DNA from 3 places in the Allobosea sp. GW822-FHT05A11 genome. Region 1 is predicted to be linked to each of the others. Evidence: predicted binding sites of a transcription regulator. Region 1 holds the regulator's gene; each other region holds the start of a gene.
The links. The regulator LexA, encoded in region 1, represses DNA repair genes until DNA is damaged. The targets are predictions, from matches to a motif close to TGTTCNNNNTGTGTTCNG.
Positions count from the first base shown of each region.

Region 2: AC1RLU_RS07985 (ImuA family protein) is a predicted target of LexA. The motif match lies at 3,812-3,829, and genes of this name have one in related genera.
Region 3: AC1RLU_RS15660 (2'-5' RNA ligase family protein) is a predicted target of LexA. The motif match lies at 2,296-2,313, and genes of this name have one in related genera.

Region 1 covers NZ_JBXAMI010000002.1:110,504-117,147, reverse strand. The annotation lists gene AC1RLU_RS05990 (protein NO VEIN domain-containing protein) at 1-368, opposite strand, end outside; gene AC1RLU_RS05985 (ComEC/Rec2 family competence protein) at 606-1,994, shown strand; gene lexA (transcriptional repressor LexA) at 1,988-2,695, opposite strand; gene AC1RLU_RS05975 (molybdopterin molybdotransferase MoeA) at 2,776-3,987, opposite strand; gene moaC (cyclic pyranopterin monophosphate synthase MoaC) at 3,987-4,469, opposite strand; gene trpC (indole-3-glycerol phosphate synthase TrpC) at 4,466-5,272, opposite strand; gene trpD (anthranilate phosphoribosyltransferase) at 5,280-6,293, opposite strand; gene AC1RLU_RS05955 (anthranilate synthase component II) at 6,309-6,644, opposite strand, start outside.
Region 2 covers NZ_JBXAMI010000002.1:567,476-574,119, reverse strand. The annotation lists gene AC1RLU_RS08005 (chromate transporter) at 1-156, opposite strand, end outside; gene AC1RLU_RS08000 (chromate transporter) at 165-713, opposite strand; partial or broken gene AC1RLU_RS07995 (endonuclease/exonuclease/phosphatase family protein) at 1,213-2,010, opposite strand; gene AC1RLU_RS07990 (phospholipase D-like domain-containing protein) at 2,099-3,544, opposite strand; gene AC1RLU_RS07985 (ImuA family protein) at 3,900-4,751, shown strand; gene AC1RLU_RS07980 (Y-family DNA polymerase) at 4,657-6,201, shown strand; gene AC1RLU_RS07975 (error-prone DNA polymerase) at 6,198-6,644, shown strand, end outside.
Region 3 covers NZ_JBXAMI010000004.1:364,433-371,076, reverse strand. The annotation lists gene tgt (tRNA guanosine(34) transglycosylase Tgt) at 1-424, opposite strand, end outside; gene AC1RLU_RS15670 (ArsC family reductase) at 507-863, opposite strand; gene AC1RLU_RS15665 (glutathione S-transferase N-terminal domain-containing protein) at 876-1,583, opposite strand; gene AC1RLU_RS15660 (2'-5' RNA ligase family protein) at 1,702-2,286, opposite strand; gene AC1RLU_RS15655 (M20/M25/M40 family metallo-hydrolase) at 2,488-3,867, shown strand; gene AC1RLU_RS15650 (enoyl-CoA hydratase/isomerase family protein) at 3,892-4,674, opposite strand; gene AC1RLU_RS15645 (CaiB/BaiF CoA transferase family protein) at 4,687-5,880, opposite strand; gene AC1RLU_RS15640 (aspartate aminotransferase family protein) at 6,032-6,644, opposite strand, start outside.

The DNA.
Region 1 (6,644 bases):
AGACCCATTTCGCAAAGGGCATCGACGTTCTTGCGCCCGAAAGGCTGGCCCCGGTTTGCTACGTAGAGAGTACCGCAATCGCCCTCGTCGCTGGCCAGAAGCAAGGCTATCTCGCCATCGCGCCGCCATTTGGCGTGCGCATCGTTGGCGTTTTGGATCAGCTCGATCAGGAACCGGCCGTGGTAGTCCGCTATGATGTGCTGCGACAGGCTCTGATTCTGCTTGTGGACCGAATCGTAATATTCGCCGGTTTCATCGATCGTCCCCAGAAACCCTTTGATCTTGCGATCCGCGACTCGCGCGATGTGCTCACGCGGGGTTAGGGAAGGGTGCGTGGAAGGCCTTTCTTCGAAGGCGGCATCGGTCAATGCTGCGGATGAAATCGGCCGTTCCTCCTAGATCGAAGCCTAGCGCCACACGTGCCCAGGTTGCACGTCACGGTCAATGATTCTGATTTGCTGGATAGGATCCGCGTCTGGTCGATCCCGGATTGGCGATATGAAGAAGCCGGGGTGCGCACGGAATCGACAGTGAATAGTTTGGCTTGAGTTGGATCCTGAGAGGCAAGCATTGCACGGGATCGAAGTAAAATAATCAGATAACATATTGTCTCGATCTCGGGCCTGCATATGGTGCTCGCCGCCGGCACGATCTTCTGGCTGGTCCGGGCGCTGCTGGTCCTGTCGCAGACGGTGGCGCTGCATTGGCAGGTCAAGAAGATCGCGGCGGCAGCGGCGATGCTCGGCGCGACCGCCTATTGCATCTTTTCCGGGAGCGATGTCGCGACCGAGCGCTCGCTCATCATGACGCTGGTCATGCTCGGCGCGATCCTTGTCGACCGCGCCGCGCTCAGCATGCGCAATCTCGCGCTCGCAGCGATGATCGTGCTGCTGCGCGAGCCGGAGGCCTTGCTCGGGCCGAGCTTCCAGATGTCCTTCGGTGCGGTCGCGGCGCTGATCGCCTTCGCGGAACGCTGGGAAGGGCGAAGCCGCACCGAGCCGCCGCGCGTGTTGCCCTGGCCGCTCGGAGCCGTTTGGACGGCGGCGCTCGGCATCCTCGTCACCACCATGCTGGCGACGGCCGCGACAGCCCCCTTCGGAGCCTATCACTTCCAGACCTTCAATCCCTTCGGCCTGCTCGGCAACGCCATGGCGCTGCCCTTCGTCTCGCTCTTCGTCATGCCGGCGGCGGTGTTCGGCGTGCTCGCCTATCCGTTCGGGCTGGACTGGCCGGCCTGGGCCTTGATGGGGCTCGCCTCCGACGTCGTCCTCAAGGTGGCGCATTGGGTCGCGGCCATCGACCATTCCACCGTGACGGTGGCGGCTTTCGGCTCAGGCGTGCTGGCTGGCTTCGCGCTAACGCTTCTTTGGCTGACGCTCTGGACCACGGCCTGGCGTTGGCTTGCGGCCCTGCCGCTGATCCTCGGCGTCGCGTTCGCCGGAAAGCCGGAGCGGCCGGAGATCCTGATCGAGCGCGACGGCTCCGGGCTGGCGGTGCGCGGTCCCGATGGCCGCCTCGCCATCGCGGGCAAGCCCAGCCGCTTCGTCCTGCAGCAATGGCTCGCCGCCGATGGCGACAGCCGCTCGCCCAACGATCCCAGCTTGCGCGCCGGCATCGCCTGCGACCGGCTGGCATGCGTTGCGCAGACCGCCGACAAGCGCACAATCTCCTATACGCGCGAGCGACTCGCCATCATCGAGGATTGCCAGCGCGCCGACCTCGTCGTCACCGCCGTCCCCTGGGGCGGCACCTGCAAGGCCAGGCTGGTCGAGCGCATGATGCTATCGCGCGACGGCGCGACCTCGCTCTACCGGACGGCGTCGGGATGGAGCAGCCATATCGCGGAGCAGTCCGACAGTGAGCGGCCCTGGAGCCGCCGGCGCGAGCGGCGCCTGACGGAGCCAGGCACGCGTCCCACCAATCAGTCGGTCACCGCACAGCCCGCACCGGCCGCCGATAACGAAGCCGAGGCCGACACCGAACGCCTTCAGTAGCGCCGCATCAGATTGACCAGCCGGCCCTGGATCTTGACCCGGTCGGGGCCGAGCACGCGGGTCTCGTAGGCCGGGTTCGCCGCTTCGAGCGCGATCGAGGAGCCGCGCTTGCGCAGGCGCTTCAGCGTCGCTTCCTCGTCATCGATCAGTGCCACGACGATGTCGCCGGTATTGGCCGTGTCCTGCCTGCGGATGACGACGGTGTCTCCATCGAGAATGCCGGCCTCGACCATCGAATCACCGCGCACTTCCAGCGCGTAATGCTCGCCGGAGCCGAGCATGTCCGGCGGCAGCGAGACGGTGTGGCTGCGGCTCTGGATCGCCGAGATCGGCGTACCCGCCGCGATGCGGCCCATCACCGGGATGGCGATGGAATGCCGGCTGTCGTCCTCGGCAGGGCGCGGCTTGGCCATGCTGGGCTGTGAGCCCAGGCCGCCCTGGACGATGGCCGGGCTGAAGCGGGGCCGCGCCTGAGGCGCGCCGAGCCCGTCCGGCATCTTGATGACTTCGAGCGCGCGCGCCCGGTTCGGCAGGCGGCGGATGAAGCCGCGCTCCTCCAGGGCCATGATCAGGCGGTGAATGCCGGATTTCGAGCGCAGGTCGAGCGCATCCTTCATCTCGTCGAAGGAGGGCGGCACGCCACTCTCGCGCAAGCGTTCCTGGATGAAGCGCAGGAGTTCGTGTTGCTTGCGTGTCAGCATGGTCGCCGCCAGCCCCTCAATGCGCAGATTCGAAACAAAGCACGAACACCATACGCGTTCTGCTTGTGTTCCGCAAGCCGCTACCGCAAGGGCAGGATGCGGCAGGCCTCGCCTTTCTTCGCGGGAGCGGCATGGGCGGGCCGAATCGTCAGGGCCTGCGCCCGCGCCAATGTTCCCAGCATCGAGGAATCCTGCCGGTCGAAGGGCGTCGCCACCCAGCCTTCCGGCGTCAGCGTGAGCTCCGAGCGCAGGTAATCCTCGCGCTCGTCGTTACCGGGCATGTCGCGGCCGAGAATGGCGGGGATGCTGCGGTCGCGATCGGCATCCGCTATGCCGAGCAGCGCCTCGATCAAGGGCAGCACGAAGAGATGGCCGCAGACGATTGAGGAGACCGGATTGCCGGGCAACCCAACCACGACCATCCGGCCGAGGCGCCCGGTCATCATCGGTTTGCCCGGCCGCATTGCGATCTTCCAGAAGCCGAGGGCCATGCCGGCGCGCGTCAATGCCTCCTGCACGAGGTCATGCGCGCCGACGGAGGCACCGCCCAGCGTGATCAGCACATCGGCATCGGCCTCGCGGGCTTGCGCGATCTTGCTGGCGAGATCGGCATGGTCGTCGCGGGCGATGCCGAGATCGATGACAGTGCCACCAGCCTTCTCGACCAAAGCGGCGAGCGAGAACGAGTTCGAGGCGACGATCTGGTCGCGGCCGACCGGCTCGCCCGGCGCCACCAGTTCGTCTCCGGTGGCGAGAATCGCCACCCGAGGCTTCCGCCGGACAGGCAAAGTCGGATGCCCCATCGCAGCGGCAAGGCCGAGCGCGGCACTGTCGAGCACGCGCCCGGCTTGCAGCAGCACGTTGCCTTCGTGGAAATCGAGCCCCGCGGCGCGCAGGAACTTGCCCTTCGCCGGCGGCACGCGGACCTGAATCACCGGGCCGCCGACGCCGTCGGCATCCTCCTGCATCAGGACGGTGTCGGCACCTTCAGGCATCGGCGCGCCGGTAAAGATGCGGACGGCCTGTCCCGGCCCGACCGATCCATCGAAGGCCCGGCCGGCAGCGGATTCGCCGATGACAGTGAGCGAAACGCCTTCCGCCATCTCGTCGCCGCGCACGGCATAGCCATCCATGGCCGAATTGGCGAAGGGCGGTTGCGTCCTGAGCGCCTTGACCTCGCCGGCGAGCACCCGCCAGGCGCATTGCGCCAGCGGTAGGGTTTCCGCCCCGGTCGGCCCCGGAATGCTGTCGAGCAGCGCCTTGCGCGCGACGGGGACCGGGGTGAGCGCCATCAGCTAGCTTTCGCCTCGTAATCGCCGGACTGGCCGCCGGATTTGTGCAGCAGGCGGATGTTCTCGATCCGCATCGCCCGGTCGACGGCCTTGACCATGTCGTAGACGGTGAGACAGGCGACGGAGACGGCAGTGAGTGCCTCCATCTCGACGCCGGTCTGGCCCTTCATCTTCACCTCCGCGCGCACCCGCACGCCCGGCAGGGCCTCGTCGATCGCGAGATCGACGGCGATCTTGCTGAGCAGCAGCGGGTGGCAGAGCGGGATCAATTCATGCGTACGCTTCGCCGCCATGATGCCGGCGAGGCGCGCGGTGCCGAGCACGTCGCCCTTCTTGGCGTTGCCGTCGCGCACGATCGCGATCGTCTCCGGCGCCATCACCACCTGGCCCTCGGCGGTCGCCATGCGGGTCGTCTCGGCCTTGCCGCCGACATCGACCATATGCGCCTGGCCTTGCGCGTCGAGATGGCTGAGCCGGCTCACGCCGCGACGGCCTTGCCGGTCAGCAGCGCCTGCGTCGCGGCGGTGACGTCGGCCTGCCGCATCAGGCTCTCGCCGACGAGGAAGCTGTTGACGCCGATCGGATTGAGCCGGGCGATGTCCTCATGCGTGAAGATGCCGCTTTCGCTGATGACGATCCGATCAACCGGCACGCGCGGCGCCAGTCGCTCGGTGACCGCAAGATCGACATTGAAGCTGCGCAGGTCGCGGTTATTGATGCCGAGCAGGCGGCTTTCGAGCTTGAGCGCCCGGTCGAGCTCGGCATCGTCATGGACCTCGACGAGGACATCCATGCCGAGTTCGCGCGCGGTCTCGTTCAGCGCCCTGGCGGTGGCGTCGTCGACACCGGCCATGATGATCAGGATGCAGTCGGCGCCCCAGGAGCGGGCCTCGTAGACCTGATAAGGCTCGTAGAGGAAATCCTTGCGCAAGGCGGGCAGGCCTGCGGCCTCGCGCGCCTGCGTCAGGAACTCCGGCCGCCCCTGGAAGGAGGGCGCATCGGTCAGGACGGAGAGGCAGGCCGCGCCGCCGGCCGCATAGGCGCGGGCGAGCGAAGGCGGGTCGAAATCGGCGCGGATCAAGCCCTTGGAGGGGCTCGCCTTCTTGATCTCGGCGATCAGAGCCGGCGTGCCCTGAGCGAGCTTGTTTGCGAGCGCGTCAGCAAAGCCGCGCGGCTTGCCGGCCGCACGTGCCCGGCGCTCGATCTCGGCTTGCGGCACCGCGGCCTTGGCTGCCGCGATCTCCTGGCGTTTATAGGCTTCGATCGTCGCGAGGATGTCGGTCATGCCGGCCTCACGCGTTCGAGGCTTTGACGAGCGCGGCGAGCGTCGCCTTGGCCTTGCCGGAATCGAGCGCGGCCGTCGCCTGGGCGAAGCCGTCCTTCAAATCCCGGGCCTTGCCGGCGACGAGCAGCGCCGCAGCCGCATTGAAGGCGGCGATGTCGCGGAAGCCGGTCTTTTCGCCGGCGAGCACGGCGTTGAGCGCCGCCGCGTTCTCCTCCGGCGTGCCGCCGCGCAGGACTTCGGGCTTTGCAGGTTCAAGGCCGACATCGGTGGGGCTGATGGAGAAGCTTTCGATCTTCCCGTTCTCCAGCGAGACGACACGGGTCGGGCCTGTCGTGGTGATCTCGTCGAGCCCATCCGAGCCGTGCACGGCCCAGACGCGGGTCGAGCCGAAGGAGGCGAGCACCTTGACCATCGGCTCCAGCCAGGTCTCGGAGAAGGCACCGATGAGCTGGCGCTTGGCGCCGGCCGGGTTGGAAAGCGGGCCGAGCAGGTTGAAGATCGTGCGCGTGCCGAGCTCGGTGCGCACCGGCGCGACATGGCGCATCGAGGCATGATGCGTCGGCGCGAACATGAAGCCGACGCCGGCCTCGCGGATACAATGCTCGGTCGCAGCCGGATCAAGCCCGACCTTGACGCCGAGCGCGGTCAGCACGTCGGCGGCCCCGGAGCGCGAGGAGGCGGCGCGGTTGCCGTGCTTGGCGACCGGCACGCCGCAGGCCGCGGTGATGATCGAGGCCAGCGTCGAGACATTGTAGGAGCCGGAGGAATCGCCGCCGGTGCCGACGATGTCGATCGCCTCCGGCGGGGCCTTGACGGTGAGCATCTTGCCGCGCATCGCGCTGGCGGCACCGGCGATCTCGTCGATCGTCTCGCCGCGCACGCGCAGCGCCATCAGGAAGGCGGCCGATTGCGCGTTGGTGACCCCGCCCGAGAGGATGGTGTCGAAGGCGTCGCGCGCTTCCTCGCGCGAGAGCGTCGCGCCGGTCGCCACCTTGGCGATGAAGGGTTTGAAATCGTCCATGGGAACTCTGCGGAATCAGGCTGAAGGGGTCAGGGCGGAGGCTTCGCGTTCGCTCTGCCACCGCTCCGCGAGGTCGAGGAAATTCCGCAGGATCGTCGCGCCATGCTCGGAAGCGATGCTCTCCGGATGGAACTGGACGCCGTGGACCGGCAGCTCCCGGTGCGAGAGCGCCATGATCAGGCCGTCATCGCTCTCCGCCTCGATCTCGAAGACATCGGGGCAGGAGGCTCGCTCGACCACGAGCGAGTGATAGCGCGTCGCCTGCAGCGGTCCGTTGATGCCGCGAAACAGCCCGCGCGCCCGGTGGCGGATCGGCGAGACCTTGCCATGCATCGGCAGGGGCACACGCAC
Region 2 (6,644 bases), 460 kb from region 1:
GATCGCGAAGGCGTCGACGAATTGCGCGGCGCTCATCCACTGATGCACCTCGACGATCTGGCGATGCATGTCGGCGATGGCGCTCTGGCCGCCGCCGATGGTCACCAGCGAGAGCGGCAGGAAGACGAGCAGGATGCTGAAGGGCAGGGATTGCATCCGGTCGCTCAACCGTCCCGGTAGGTCACGGCGACGCTGAGCGAGCCGAAGCCGAGCACCGTCCAGAGCAATGGCCATTTCAGGATCGCGACTGCGACGAAGGTCGCGGCCATGATCGCGAGCGGGAAGACCCGGCGCGGTACCCGGCGCGCGGCGGTCAGCCCCATCGCCAGCGACAGGCCGATCGCGCCCGAAGCCGCGCCGCTCAGGGCGACATGGCTGAGTTCATAGCTGCTGAGCGAGGCGAAGGCGCTGCCGATCAGGACGATGACGAAGGCGGCGGGCACGACGATGCCGAGCCAGGAGGCGATGGCGCCGTTGCGTCCGCCGAGCTTGTAGCCGATCCAGATCGCCATGTTAGTGACGTTGACGCCGGGCAGGGCCTGCGCGACCGAGAGCCCGTTGAGGAAATCCTCTTCGCTCATCAGGCGCCGGCGCTGCACGAATTCCCGGAGCATCCAGCCGCTCAGGCCGCCGCCGAAACTGGTCAGCCCGATCCGCGTGAAGATCAGGAAGAGCTGCGGCGCGCTCGGGCGCTCGGCCAAGTTATCCGGCATCTGATTCTGCGCCATGAGACGGCTGATGAATCCAGAAAGCAGGCTTCACCAGGATTGGCCAGCGCTGAAGCGCATTGCCCGCATGAAGCAGTGCTCTGCAGAGGCTGTCTGAAATAAGGAGCCCTCATCCTGAGGAGCGCCGCAGGCGCGTCTCGAAGGATGCTCCAGATGGTTCCTGAGCCTCCTGGAGCATCCTTCGAGACGCCATTCCTGTCAGAATGGCTCCTCAGGATGAGGGCTAAGGGGTTTTCCAAACGGCCTATCAGCGGGAAGGGGCGTCCGGCCGTCGCAAGGTGCGTTTGACGGCGCGCTTCAATTGGGCGCCGGCCTTGCGCACGAGTTCGCGATTGCTGCCCGCGCGTCCCTTGCCGCCTGGTGAGGACGCGGGAAGGGGCAGGGGCGCCTCCCTGGCATGCAAGGCTGCCCTGCCGGGGCCCGCCGGCTCGGCCGGCGCGATCATGAAATCGGGACCGCTGACCGGCAGCGCCGCCATGGCCGGATCGACGAAGGCCTTGATCGGCAGATGGTCGGAGGCGATGCGCGCGAGCGGCGTATCGTGGACCGCGACCTGCGACAGGATTTCCGGGCGGTTGGCGATGATCCGGTCGAGCGCCAGCAAGGGCAGCCCGGCCGGGAAGCTCGGGACCGGCACGGGCATCGCGCCGAAGGCGGCATCGAGCGCGCTCAGTGCCGAGCGGCCGCCGAGGCGCCATTCGTTGAGATCGCCGAGCAGGAGGGTGGGGCGCTCGTCCCGGCTGCGCATCAGGTCGATGATCATCCGGGCCTGCTGCGAGCGCGAGCGCCTGAGCAGGCCAAGATGGGCCGCGACGATCCGAAGTGCCGCGCCGCTCTCGAGGTCGATATCGACGACCAGCGCGCCGCGCGGCTCCAGCCCCGGCAGCGAGACCTGATGGACGTCGCGCACCAGCCCCTGCCGGAACAGCACGACATTGCCGTGCCAGCCATGCGCCGCGGCATTGGTGCTTTCCACGGGAACAGGGACGAGGCCGGTCTCGTCTTTCAGTCGGGCGAGGTCGAGCAGGCCGTGGCGGGCGCCGAAGCGCTTGTCGGCCTCCTGCAGGGCGATGACATCCGGCGCGATCTCGCGGATCACCTGCCCGATCCGGCCGGGATCGAAGCGGCCATCGACGCCGACGCATTTATGGACGTTATAGGAGGCGACCAGCGTGCCTCCAGCACGACCGTTCTCTCCGGCCGAAACGGTGCCGGGGCGGTTGTTGCGCTGGCGCAGCGAGGCGATGATGCTGGCGGGCAGGCTCTGGTTCTTCTTCTGCATCGCTCCGCCGGCTCGTGCTCCGGACCCGCCTTGGTAGGGCGGGCAACGGTTTAGGCGCCTCTGGCATCAGGGATATGACTGCTTCGGCTCAGAGATAGGGCGAGCCGAGCCAGATCAGCCTGTCGATCAGACGCATGACATAGGGCCGGGCGCGCAGGCCGGCAAGCGTGACCGGGGTCGCAGTCGACATCACCGTCTCGATCCGGCGCTCGATCGCGCGGGCGAATCCATGGTCGAGAACCTCGAGGTCGATCTCGAAGTTCAGGCGCAGCGAACGCGGGTCGAGATTGGAGGAGCCGACATAGGCCCAGCTCCCGTCGACGGCGAGGAGCTTGGAATGGTCGAAGGCACCGGTGGAGCGCCAGATCCGGCAATAATTCTTCAGGATCTGGTCGAATTGCGCGGTCATGGCGCGGTCGACCAGCACGAGGTTGTTGACCGAGGGCACGACGATATCGATGTCGACGCCGCGTCGCGCCGCGGTGACGAGCGCGCTGATCAGCTCCTGGTCGGGCAGGAAATAGGGCGACATGATCTTGACCGACTGGCGCGCCACCGACAGTGCACCCATCAACAGCTTGTGATTGGTTTCCAGATAGGAATCCGGTCCCGTGGGCACCGCGCGCGCCAGCACCGGCATACCGCCCCGCGCCAGCTCCGGAATCTCCCAGGCCGGGCCGGCAAGTGCTTCGCCGGTGGCGAAGCACCAGTCCTCGGCTGCGACGGCGAAGAGATCGGCCACCACAGGCCCTTCGATGCGGAAATGCGTGTCATGGGCGAAGGCGTCGCCGGCGAATTCGCGGGTGAAACCCTCGCGGATGTTCATTCCGCCCATGAAGCCGATGATTCCGTCGACGACGATGATCTTCCGGTGCGTCCTGAGATTGGCATAGGGCAGCCGCAGGCCCATGATGATGTTGCCGTTGAAGACGTCGACCGCGACCCCGCCTTCGCGCAGGTGCCCGGCGATGCTCGGCACCGAATAGCGCGCTCCGACCGCGTCGATCAGCACCCGGACCGCGATGCCGCGTTTCTGCGCCTCGATCAGCGCATCGGCGATGCGCAGGCCGATCGGGTCCCGGTCGAAGATGTAGCTTTCCAGGATGATGCTGCGCTCAGCCGCCGCGATGGCGGCGAGCATCGCGCCATAGGCCTCGTCGCCGGTTTCCAGCGTGTCGATGCGGTTGCCGGTGGTCAGGGGGTGGCGGGCGACGCGGTCGCCGAGCGTCTTGAGCGCGAGGAAGCGCCGGCCGAAATGCGTCGCGACCGCCTCGTCCTCGACATGGAAATCGGCCGCCGCCATGCCATGGCCGGGGCGCTGGGCCAGGATCGAGGCACGGCGGATGCGGTTGACCCCGGCGATGGCGTAGAGCAGCGGCCCGATGATCGGCGAGAGGATGATGACGCCGACCCAGCCGATGGCGGCGCGCACCTCGTCCTTGGTCATCACCGCATGCGCGCCGGCGACGGCCGACAGCGCGATCGTGATGACCGCGAGGATATGCGGCCAATAGGTCGAGAGAATCCCCCACATGCCGCTGAGGCTAGAGCATTTCCGAGCGAAGTGGGCGTCGGTTCGCGTGAAGAAATTGCGATAAATGAAAACCGAGAGCCTCGGCGGAGCGGATATTCCGGGCGCTGCTCTTCCGAACGCGCCTCTGCATAAGTCAGCGCCGTGGCCTCGAGAGCTGTTTGCGCAAGCAGCTTCGGAATGACGAGACCCGCCCCGCGTCACTCTCTGGCAGGGGCATGGGGAAGGCGGGGAAGACTCGACTCGCCTTCCGGTGGGGAGCGTTCTATAAAGAACAAAGAGAGAACATAAGCTTTGCCCCATGCCCGAAACCGCCTCGACCCTGTCCGATCTGCGCCGCAGCCTCTCAGAGGCCGCCTTGCGGGGCGGGCCGGTTGCGGCCGGGCGGATCGGCCTCGGCGTGCCTGGGCTGGACGAAGCCCTGAACGGCGGGCTCGCGCGGGCGGCGCTGCATGAGGTTTACGCTGCCGAGGTCGCCGATCTCGCCGCCGCGACCGGCTTCGCGCTCGGCCTCGCGCTGCGGGCGGGGGCGGCAGATGAGAAGGCCGGAGCATTTTCGAGCGAAGCCGCCCCCGGCTCGCGTGAAGAAACGCGGAATGGCTCCAGCGAGCGCTCCATCCTGTGGGCGCGGCAGGATTTCGTCGATGCCGAAGCCGGGCGATTGCACGCGCCGGGATTGAACGAATTTGGCCTCGATCCGTCACGCCTCCTGCTGGTGCGGGCGCGCGACGGCGAGGGCGTGTTGCGGGCGGGCGCCGAGGCGGCGCGCTGTGCCGCGCTGGGCGCCGTGCTGATCGAGCCCTGGGGCGAGCCGCGCCCTTTCGATCTGACCGCAAGCCGCCGTCTCGCCCTGGCGGCGGAAGCCTCGGGCGTGCCGGTGCTGCTGCTGCGCGTGGCCGCTGCCGAGGCGCCGAGCGCGGCGCGCACGCGCTGGCAGGTGAGGGCGCTGGCCTCGCGGGCCTTGGAGGCGAATGCGCCGGGCGCGCCGGCCTTCGCCCTGAGATTGCTGCGCCAGCGTGGTGGCGTGGCCGAGCGTGAGTGGCGTGTGGAGTGGGACCGTGACCGACATCGCTTTGCGGAATGCAGCCTTTTCGATCGATCTTTCCGGACAGACCATGCCGCGCCGCTATCTCGCCCTCTGGTTCCCCTTTCTGGCGACGGACAGATTGCGGCGGACGGGCGCGATACCGGCCTCCGGCGCGCCGGCTGAGAAGCCGCACGTACTGACCGAGATGCAGGGCAACGCCCTGCGCCTCGTCGATTGCGACCAGCGCGCCGTCGATCTCGGCCTGACGCGCGGGATGACGCTGGCCGATGCTCGCGCTCGCATTCCCGATCTCGTCGCGCTGGAGACGCAAGCTCAGGCCGACCACGAATTCCTCGAAGCGCTTGCCGGTTTCTGCGACCGCTTCACCCCGCTGGTCGCGCTCGACGAGCCGCATGGCCTGATCCTCGACATCACCGGCTGCGCCCATCTCTTTGGCGGAGAGAGGGGGCTCGGTAATCTTGCCGGGCGCGCCATGCAGCACGGCGGCCTCAAGGTGAAAGCCGCCATCGCCGGCACGCCTGACGCCGCCCGTGCCTGCGCGCGGCACGGCCGCGGCGGCATCATCCCGCCCGGCCAGGAGGAGGCGCTGTTGCGCCCGCTGCCGACCGCCGCGTTGGATACCGACGCCGAGACCGTGATCGCGCTCTCCCGTGCCGGCCTCAAGACGCTGGCCCATCTCGCGGAGCGCCCTTCGGAAACGCTCTCGGCCCGCTTCGGCGAGGCGCTGGCGGTCAAGCTTCGGCGTATTCTCGGCCATGAGGACCGCCGCATCACGCCCTTGCGCCCGCCGCCCGACTGCGTGGTCGAGCGCCAATTCGCCGAGCCTTTCGCCGATCCGGCGAGCCTTGAGGCCGTGGTCGTCAGGCTGATCGGGGAGGCGGCGCGGGTGCTGGAGATGCGCGGCGAGGGCGGTCGTATCTTCGAACTCGGCTTCTTCCGCAGCGACGGAGCGGTACGCCGCCTCGCCATCGAGACCGGCCGGCCCTCGCGCGATGCCAAGGCGCTGCTCCGGCTCTATCGCGAGCGCATCGAGACCCTGGCCGATCCGCTCGATCCCGGCTTCGGCTTCGATGCGATCAAGCTCGCAGTGCCGCTCTGCGAGCCGCTCGACACGCCGCAGCACAGCCTCGATGGCCGCGCGGTCGAGGAGGAGGCGGTGGCCGACCTGGTCGACCGGCTCGTCACCCGTTTCGGCCGCGACCGGGTGCTGCGTTTCGCGGCGCAGGACACGCATCATCCCGTCCGCGCCGCCAAAGCGCTTTCCGCGGCCGCGCCATTGCCGGAAGCGTCCTGGTCCGGGCCAGAACCGCAGGAGCCGCCGGCCCGTCCGCTCCAGCTCTTCGAGCCGCCCCAGCCGGTCGAGGCCATCGCGGAAGTACCGGATGGCCCGCCGATCCGCTTCCGCTGGCGGCGCCTCATCCATGACGTCGCCCGCGCCGAAGGTCCCGAGCGCATCGCGCCCGAATGGTGGCGCGACGGCTCGGACGAGCCGATGCGCGACTATTATCGCGTCGAGGATGCTGAAGGGCGCCGTTTCTGGCTCTACCGGATCGGCTTCTACGAGGCCGACAGCGCCCCGCCGCGTTGGTTCCTGCACGGGCTCTTCGCATGAATCAGATTGCGAATGCCTTCGCCGAACCCGTTGCCGCCTCGCATTTTTCCTTCCTGCGCGGCGCCTCGCCGGGGCCGCATATGGTGCTGACGGCGCTGCTGCTCGGCTATTCCGGCATCGGCATCGCCGACCGCAACACGGTGGCGGGCGTCGTGCGCGCCTGGGCGGCGCTGAAGCAGTTGCGCGAGGACGGTTTGCCCGCGCCCGACAAGGTCAGGGAGGGCGGCAGCCCCGGGGAGTATTACTGGGCCGAGAGCGCCGAATTCGCCGCCTTGCCTTTCACGCCCGAGCGGATGAAGGCGATGGCGAAGCGCTTCAAGCTCGCGACCGGAACCCGCCTCGTCTTCGCCGACGGCACGCCGGATATCGTCGTCTATCCCGCCAATCGTGACGGCTGGGGCCGGCTCTGCCGCCTGCTCAGCCATGGCAACCTGAAGGACGGC
Region 3 (6,644 bases), on a different contig from region 1:
CCGGCGTCAGCACATGTTTCGAGCCGTCGATATGCGAGCGGAAGGTCACGCCCTCCTCGGTCAGCTTGCGCAGATTGGCGAGCGACATCACTTGGAACCCGCCGGAATCCGTCAGGATCGGGTGCGGCCAGTTCATGAATTTGTGAAGGCCGCCGAGCTTTGCGACACGCTCGGCACCGGGCCGCAGCATCAGGTGATAGGTGTTGCCGAGCACGACATCCGCGCCGAGCGCCCTCACCTGCTCGGGATACATGCCCTTGACGGTCGCGGCGGTGCCGACCGGCATGAAGGCCGGCGTGCGGATGACGCCGCGCGGCATGCTGATCGCGCCGGTGCGCGCCGCGCCGTCGCGGGCCGCGACCTTGAAGGTGAATTCGGATGTGGCAGCGGTTTCGGGCTGCATGGCTTGGGGCTGAACGGTCATGGCCTGCGAGGTAGAGCAGCGCGCGGATTTAGGGAAGAGACCCGCGCGCCGGATGGCCTTTCGCCGCCGTCATGCGCGGGCTTTAGCCCTTCGGCACCGCCGCCGCGTAGATCTCCGGCTTGAAGCCGACAACCGTCTTGCCTTTGCCCAAGTCGAGCACCGGCCGCTTGATCATCGAGGGCTGCGCCAGCATCAGCGCGATCGCCTTCTCGGCATCGAGCCCCTGCTTCTCGGCCTCCGGCAATGCCCGGAAGGTCGTGCCGGCGCGGTTCAGCACCGTCTCCCAGCCGTGCTCCTTGACCCAACGCTCAAGCGAGGCCTTGTCGATCCCGCTCGCCTTGTAGTCATGGAACGCGACCGCGACGCCATGGCCGTCGAGCCAGGAGCGCGCCTTCTTCATCGTGTCGCAGTTCTTGATGCCGTAGATCGTGATAGCCACGTCGCGAACCTCTCAGGCCGGACGCTTCGGGCTGTCGAGGCCGCGCTGCACGGCCGGGCGCGACAGGCAGCGCTCCAGCCAGATCGGCACATGGGTCAGCTTGGCATAGTCGACGAGCTCGCCCGCGCCATAGAACCCGACGAGATTGCGCACCCAGCCGAGGATCGCGATATCGGCGATGCTGTAGTCGTCGCCCATGATCCAGGTATGGCTCGCCAGCCGGCTCTCCAGCACGCCGAGCAGGCGCTTGCTCTCGTTGGCGTAGCGATCACGCGGGCGCTTGTCCTCGTATTCGCGGCCAGCGAATTTATGGAAGAAGCCGAGCTGGCCGAACATCGGCCCGATCGCCGCCATCTGGAAGAACACCCACTGGATGGTCTCGTAGCGGGCGGCAGGGTCCTTCGGCAGGAGCTTGCCGGTCTTCTCGGCGAGATAGAGCAGGATCGCGCCCGACTCCCACAGGCCGAAGGGCTTTCCGTCCGGGCCGTTGGGGTCGATGATCGCCGGGATCTTGCCGTTGGGGTTCAGCGACAGGAATTCCGGCCCCCAGGTCTCGTTCTTGCCGATATCGATGAGATGCGGCTCGTAGGGCAGCTCCAGCTCCTCCAGCGCGATCGAGACCTTCACGCCGTTCGGCGTCGGCAGCGAATAGAGCTGGATACGGTCGGGATGCGCGGCGGGCCAGCGCTTGGTGATCGGGAAAGCGGACAAATCGGCCATGAAAGGCTCCGTCTGAATCGGATGAGGCTTCGGCCGGGAACGATAGAGCCGGCCGCGCCCAAAGCAACGGCACGCGCTCCCGATTGCCGCAAACCGGCCTTGCACGACTGCATGGAGCTCAGCCGAGCGGCCAGGAGCCCAGAATCTGATAGGGCCTGCGATCGATGCTCTCGATCAGGAAGAACTCTCGCACTTGCCAGTGCAACGCCGGCACATCGATGGGCGGGCGCGCAATTCGATCATAGAATATAGTCACGTGTGGCCAGAATTTCTGCTTGTCAGTCATGATCCCGGCCCGCCGTAAGGCTCCGTCAAGAGAGACTGACAAGCCGTTGACCCCAGGCAAGTCCTCCCACGTCGTCAGTGAGAAAGCATGTTTCGGCGCGGCACCGAAACTCGCCCCCTGGTTGAGTTTGACTGCGAAGGAAGTCTTTTGAATCTCCTTTGCAATCGTGCGTGCCATCTCGACGGTCTGCCCGAACGGCCCATCGGGCACCGCAATTCCACGTAAGGTCACATGGTATTTGCCCAAGCCACGCGGCGGCTTCATGGGGCGAAGCCGTTCGTGCAGGGCTTGCGCCAATCCGTGAATCTGCGGTTCGACATCCGCATCCGGAAGGAGCGCGAAAAAATAGCGGGGCGGGCGGCGGCCTTCTCGCGGCCGAAACTCTCGCCCACCGTCGAGGTCGAGAACGAGCTGCATATCTCATTATAGAACAAAACAAGAACGTGACAAGCCCCGAGCCGCCCAGCAAAAATCGCAGGGCCGCCAGTCGCCGCGACAGCCCCACCCGCGCTTGAGCGCCACAGGTCCCGCGTCTAGGCTGCCTTCGGTGGCCGCACGGCCGCCGCTTGCGCCCCCGCCCGGCGGGAGGCACGGATTCCTCTCCTGTCAGGCATGGCTATGGCTTCCTCAGACGCACTCGCCGCGGTCTTCGATCATATCGAGACCAACCGCAGCGCCTTCCTCGACCGCCTCATCGCGTATCTGCGCCACCCCAGCATCAGCGCCGAGAATATCGGCATCGCCGAGGTCGGCCTGCTGCTCGTCGATCTGCTCACGGAGATTGGCCTCGAGACCAGCCTGATCCAGACCGAGGGCCACCCGGTCGTCGTCGCGCGCTGGGAGAAGGCGCCGGGCAAGCCGACCGTGCTGCTCTACGGCCATTACGACGTGCAGCCGCCGGACCCGCTCGACAAATGGGTCTCGCCGCCCTTCGAGCCGACGATCCGCGACCGAAGGCTCTATGCGCGCGGCGTCGGCGACAACAAGGGCCAGCATTTCGCCCAGATCCTCGCGATCGAATCCCATCTCAAGGTCCATGGCGAATTGCCCTGCAACGTCATCCTCGTGCTTGAGGGCGAGGAGGAGATCGGCAGCCCCAACATCGCCGGCTTCGTCCGCGCCAACCCGCATCTGCTGAAGGCCGACCTTGCCGTCACTGCCGATGGCCCGCGCCATGCCAGCGGCGCACCCTCCATCAAGTTCGGCTCGCGCGGCGTCGTCTCCTTCGACCTGCGCTGCCGCCATGCCAGCCGCGACGTCCATTCCGGCAATTTCGGCGGCGTCGTGCCGAATCCGATCTGGACGCTGGTCCATCTCCTCGCGACGATGAAGAACCCCGAAGGTGAGATCACCATCGAGGGGCTGCATGACGACATCGAGCCGCCGACGGCCGAAGAGCTCGAGGCGGTCGAGCGCCTGCCGCTCGACATCGAGGCCTTCAAGAAGGGGGTCGGCCTCGCGCGCCTCGACGCGCCGGCGGACCGCCCCTTCTACGAGCGCCTCTGCTTCCGGCCGACGCTGACGATCAACGGCTTCCATGGCGGCTATGGCGGGCCGGGCACCAAGACCGTGCTGCCGAACGAGGCGCTGGTGAAATGCGACATCCGCCTCGTCGAGGCGCAGGACCCGGAGGATATCATCCGCAAGGTCCGGGCTCACGTCGAAAAGCACGCGCCCGAGGTCGAGTTCATCTGCGAGGAGAAGGGCATGCAGCCCTCGAAGACCTCAATCGGCTCGCCCTATACCGCGCCACTGCGCCGCGCTTTCGTGGCGGCACAGGGCGAGGAGCCCCTGCTGATCCCGGCCGGCTTCGGCAGCCTGCCGAACTACGTCTTCACCAAGATCCTCGGCATTCCCGCCTTCGTGACGCCCTACGCCAATCACGACGAGGCCAACCACGCCCCCAACGAGAACATGACGCTGGACTGCTTCCATAGCGGCGTTCGCACCGGCGCAGCCCTGCTGCACGAGCTCGGGCAGCTCGGAAAGCCGGCCTGAGCGATCTCGCAGACTGGGAGGGCGCTATCTGCCCTTCCAGTTCGGCGTCCGCTTGCCGAGGAAGGCTTCCATGCCCTCACGGAAATCGGCACTGGTGTAGCAGAGCGTCACAAGATCGTGGCCGTCGACACCTGCGGCAGCGGCGGCGGTCAGGCGGCGCATCGCCTCCTTGGTCGCGCGTATGGTGAGCGGCGCATGGCCGGCGATGATCTCCGCCAGCTCGCGCGCCCGGCGCATTAGCGCCTCATGGTCCGGTACCAGCTCGTTATAGAGCCCGATCCGTGCGCCCTCCTCCGCCTCGACCAGTCTGGCGGTGAAGACGATGTCCTTGACCCGCGCCGGGCCGAGAATGGCGTAGAGCCGCCCGTAATTCTCCATCGACAGGCAATTGCCGAGCGTGCGCGCGATCGGGAAGCCGAAACGCGCGGTCTGCGTCGCGATGCGCAGGTCGCAGGCGAGCCCGATCGCCGCCCCGCCACCGGTGAAGGCACCGGAGATCGCCGCAAGCGTCGGCACCGAGCAGCTCTCGATCGTGCCGATCACGGTTTCGATCCGCTCCTCATAGGCCAGCGCATCCTCGGCGCCGGAGAAGGCTCGGAACTGGGCGATGTCGGTGCCGGCCGCGAAGGCCTTGTCGCCCGCCCCGGTCATGACGATGACGCGCGGATCGCCATGCGCGGCCGGGTCGCGGCAGATTTCGGCGATGCGCTCATACATGGCGAAGGTCAGCGCGTTGCGCGCCTGGGGCCGGTTGAGCGTGATCGTGCCGACCCCGCCCTCGACCGCATACAGGATTTCGTCGTTCACGCAGGCTCTCCGTCAGATCACGCCATCGGCCCGCAAGCGCGCGAGCCCGGTTTCGTCATAGCCGAGTTCGGCCAGGATCTCGTCGTTATGCGCGCCGGCCGCAGGCGTCGGCGTCGCGACATCGGCCGGCGTGCGCGACAGCGTCACCGGCTGGCCGATCAGGCGGATATCGCCGAGCTCGGGGTGGTTCAGCGGCTTGGCGATGCCGAGATGACGCACCTGCGGGTCCTCGAACATCTCGTCGACCGCATAGATCGGCCCGGCCGGGACGCTATGGCGCTCCATCGCCTCCAGCCAATGGGCGCTGTCGGCCGCGGCGAAGACTTCCTCGATCAGTTCCCGCAGTTCCGGCCGGCGGGCGAAGCGCTTCTCCGAGCTGTCATAGCGCGCATCGGTGCCCCATTCCTGCCGCCCGATCGCCCGGCAGAACGCGCGCCATTGCTCCTCACCGCCGACACCGAGATTGATCGCGCCGTCGCGCGTCCGGTAGACGCCCATCGGCGTCTGGTAGGGATGATCGTTGCCGGATTGCGGTGGCACCGAGCCCTCGACGAGATAGCGCGCGGCCTGGAAATCCATCATCGCGATCTGGGCTTCGAGCAGCGAGGTCTGCACCCACTGCCCCTTGCCCGAGACCGCCCGCTCCTGCAGCGCGACCAGCGCGCCCACCGCGCCATAAAGCCCGGCCGAGGAATCGGCGAGCGCAATTCCCGCCCGGACCGGCCCCTGCCCCGGCAGCCCGGTCACCGACATCATTCCGCCCATGCCTTGCGCGATCTGGTCGAAGCCCGCGCGCGTCCGGTACGGGCCGGACTGGCCGAAGCCGGAGATCGAGACCAGGATCAGCCGCGGATTGCGCGCATGCAGCGTCTCGAAATCGAGCCCGAGCCGCTCCTTCACGTCCGGACGAAAGTTCTCGACGATGAGATCGGCCTCGTCGACGAGCTTCATCAGGATCGCCTTGCCCTCTGGCGTTTTGAGGTTGAGCGCCAGCGAGCGCTTGTTGCGATGCAGGTTCTGCATGTCGTAGCCGAGGCGCGGCCCGCTCATGTTCTCGTTGGGATCGAGCCCAGGCGGGCTTTCGACCTTGATCACGTCGGCCCCGAAATCGGCGAAGACGCGCACGCAGGTCGGCCCGGCCCGCACCCGCGTCAAATCCAGCACCTTGAGCCCGGCAAGCGCGGTGGACGGTCTCGGCTGCGGCATCGGTCTTCGCTCCCTGCTGGGGCGAACTATCCGGTACGGCGTGCGGCGCGGTCAATGGCGCAGTGCATGCTGCATGCAGGAGCGGAGCGCATGGCGAAAAAGCGCCCGGCTTGAGGCCGGGCGCTGCTTGAATGCCTCTCGTTCCGGGATGTTAAGCGACAGCCCGCGCCGCGTCTCGCACGGCGGCAAGCGTCGCATCGACCACCGCCGCATCATGCTCCGACGACACGAACCAGGCGCCTCGCTCCAGCACGCGCACGCCGCGCTTGAGCAGTTCATGCGCGAAGCGGCTATAGGCGGCCTTGTCGGCGCGCGCGACGTCCCGGTAATTCCGCGCCGGCGCATCGAGCCCGAAGGCAACGTGGAACATCAGCGGGAAGCCGGCGACCTGCGCCTTGATACCCGCTTCCTTCAGGATCGTGCGGATGCCGTCCTGCAGGCGTTGGCCATGAACGGAACTGCGTTCGTAATGCTCCGGCGTCAGCGCCTTCTGGGTCGCGACCAGCGCCGCCATCGACACCGGCTGGGCGTTGAAGGTGCCACCATGCAGCACGCCATCGGCGAACAGGTCGAGCAGATCGGCCCGCCCGGCGATCGCCGCGACCGGGAAGCCGTTGGCGATCGCCTTGGCCATCAGGGTGAGATCGGGCGTCACGCCGAAGCGCTCCTGTGCTCCGCCTCGGCCCAGCCGGAAACCGGTGATGACCTCGTCGAAGATCAGGATCGCGCCATGCTTGCGGCAGGCGGCGAGCGCGCCTTCCAGA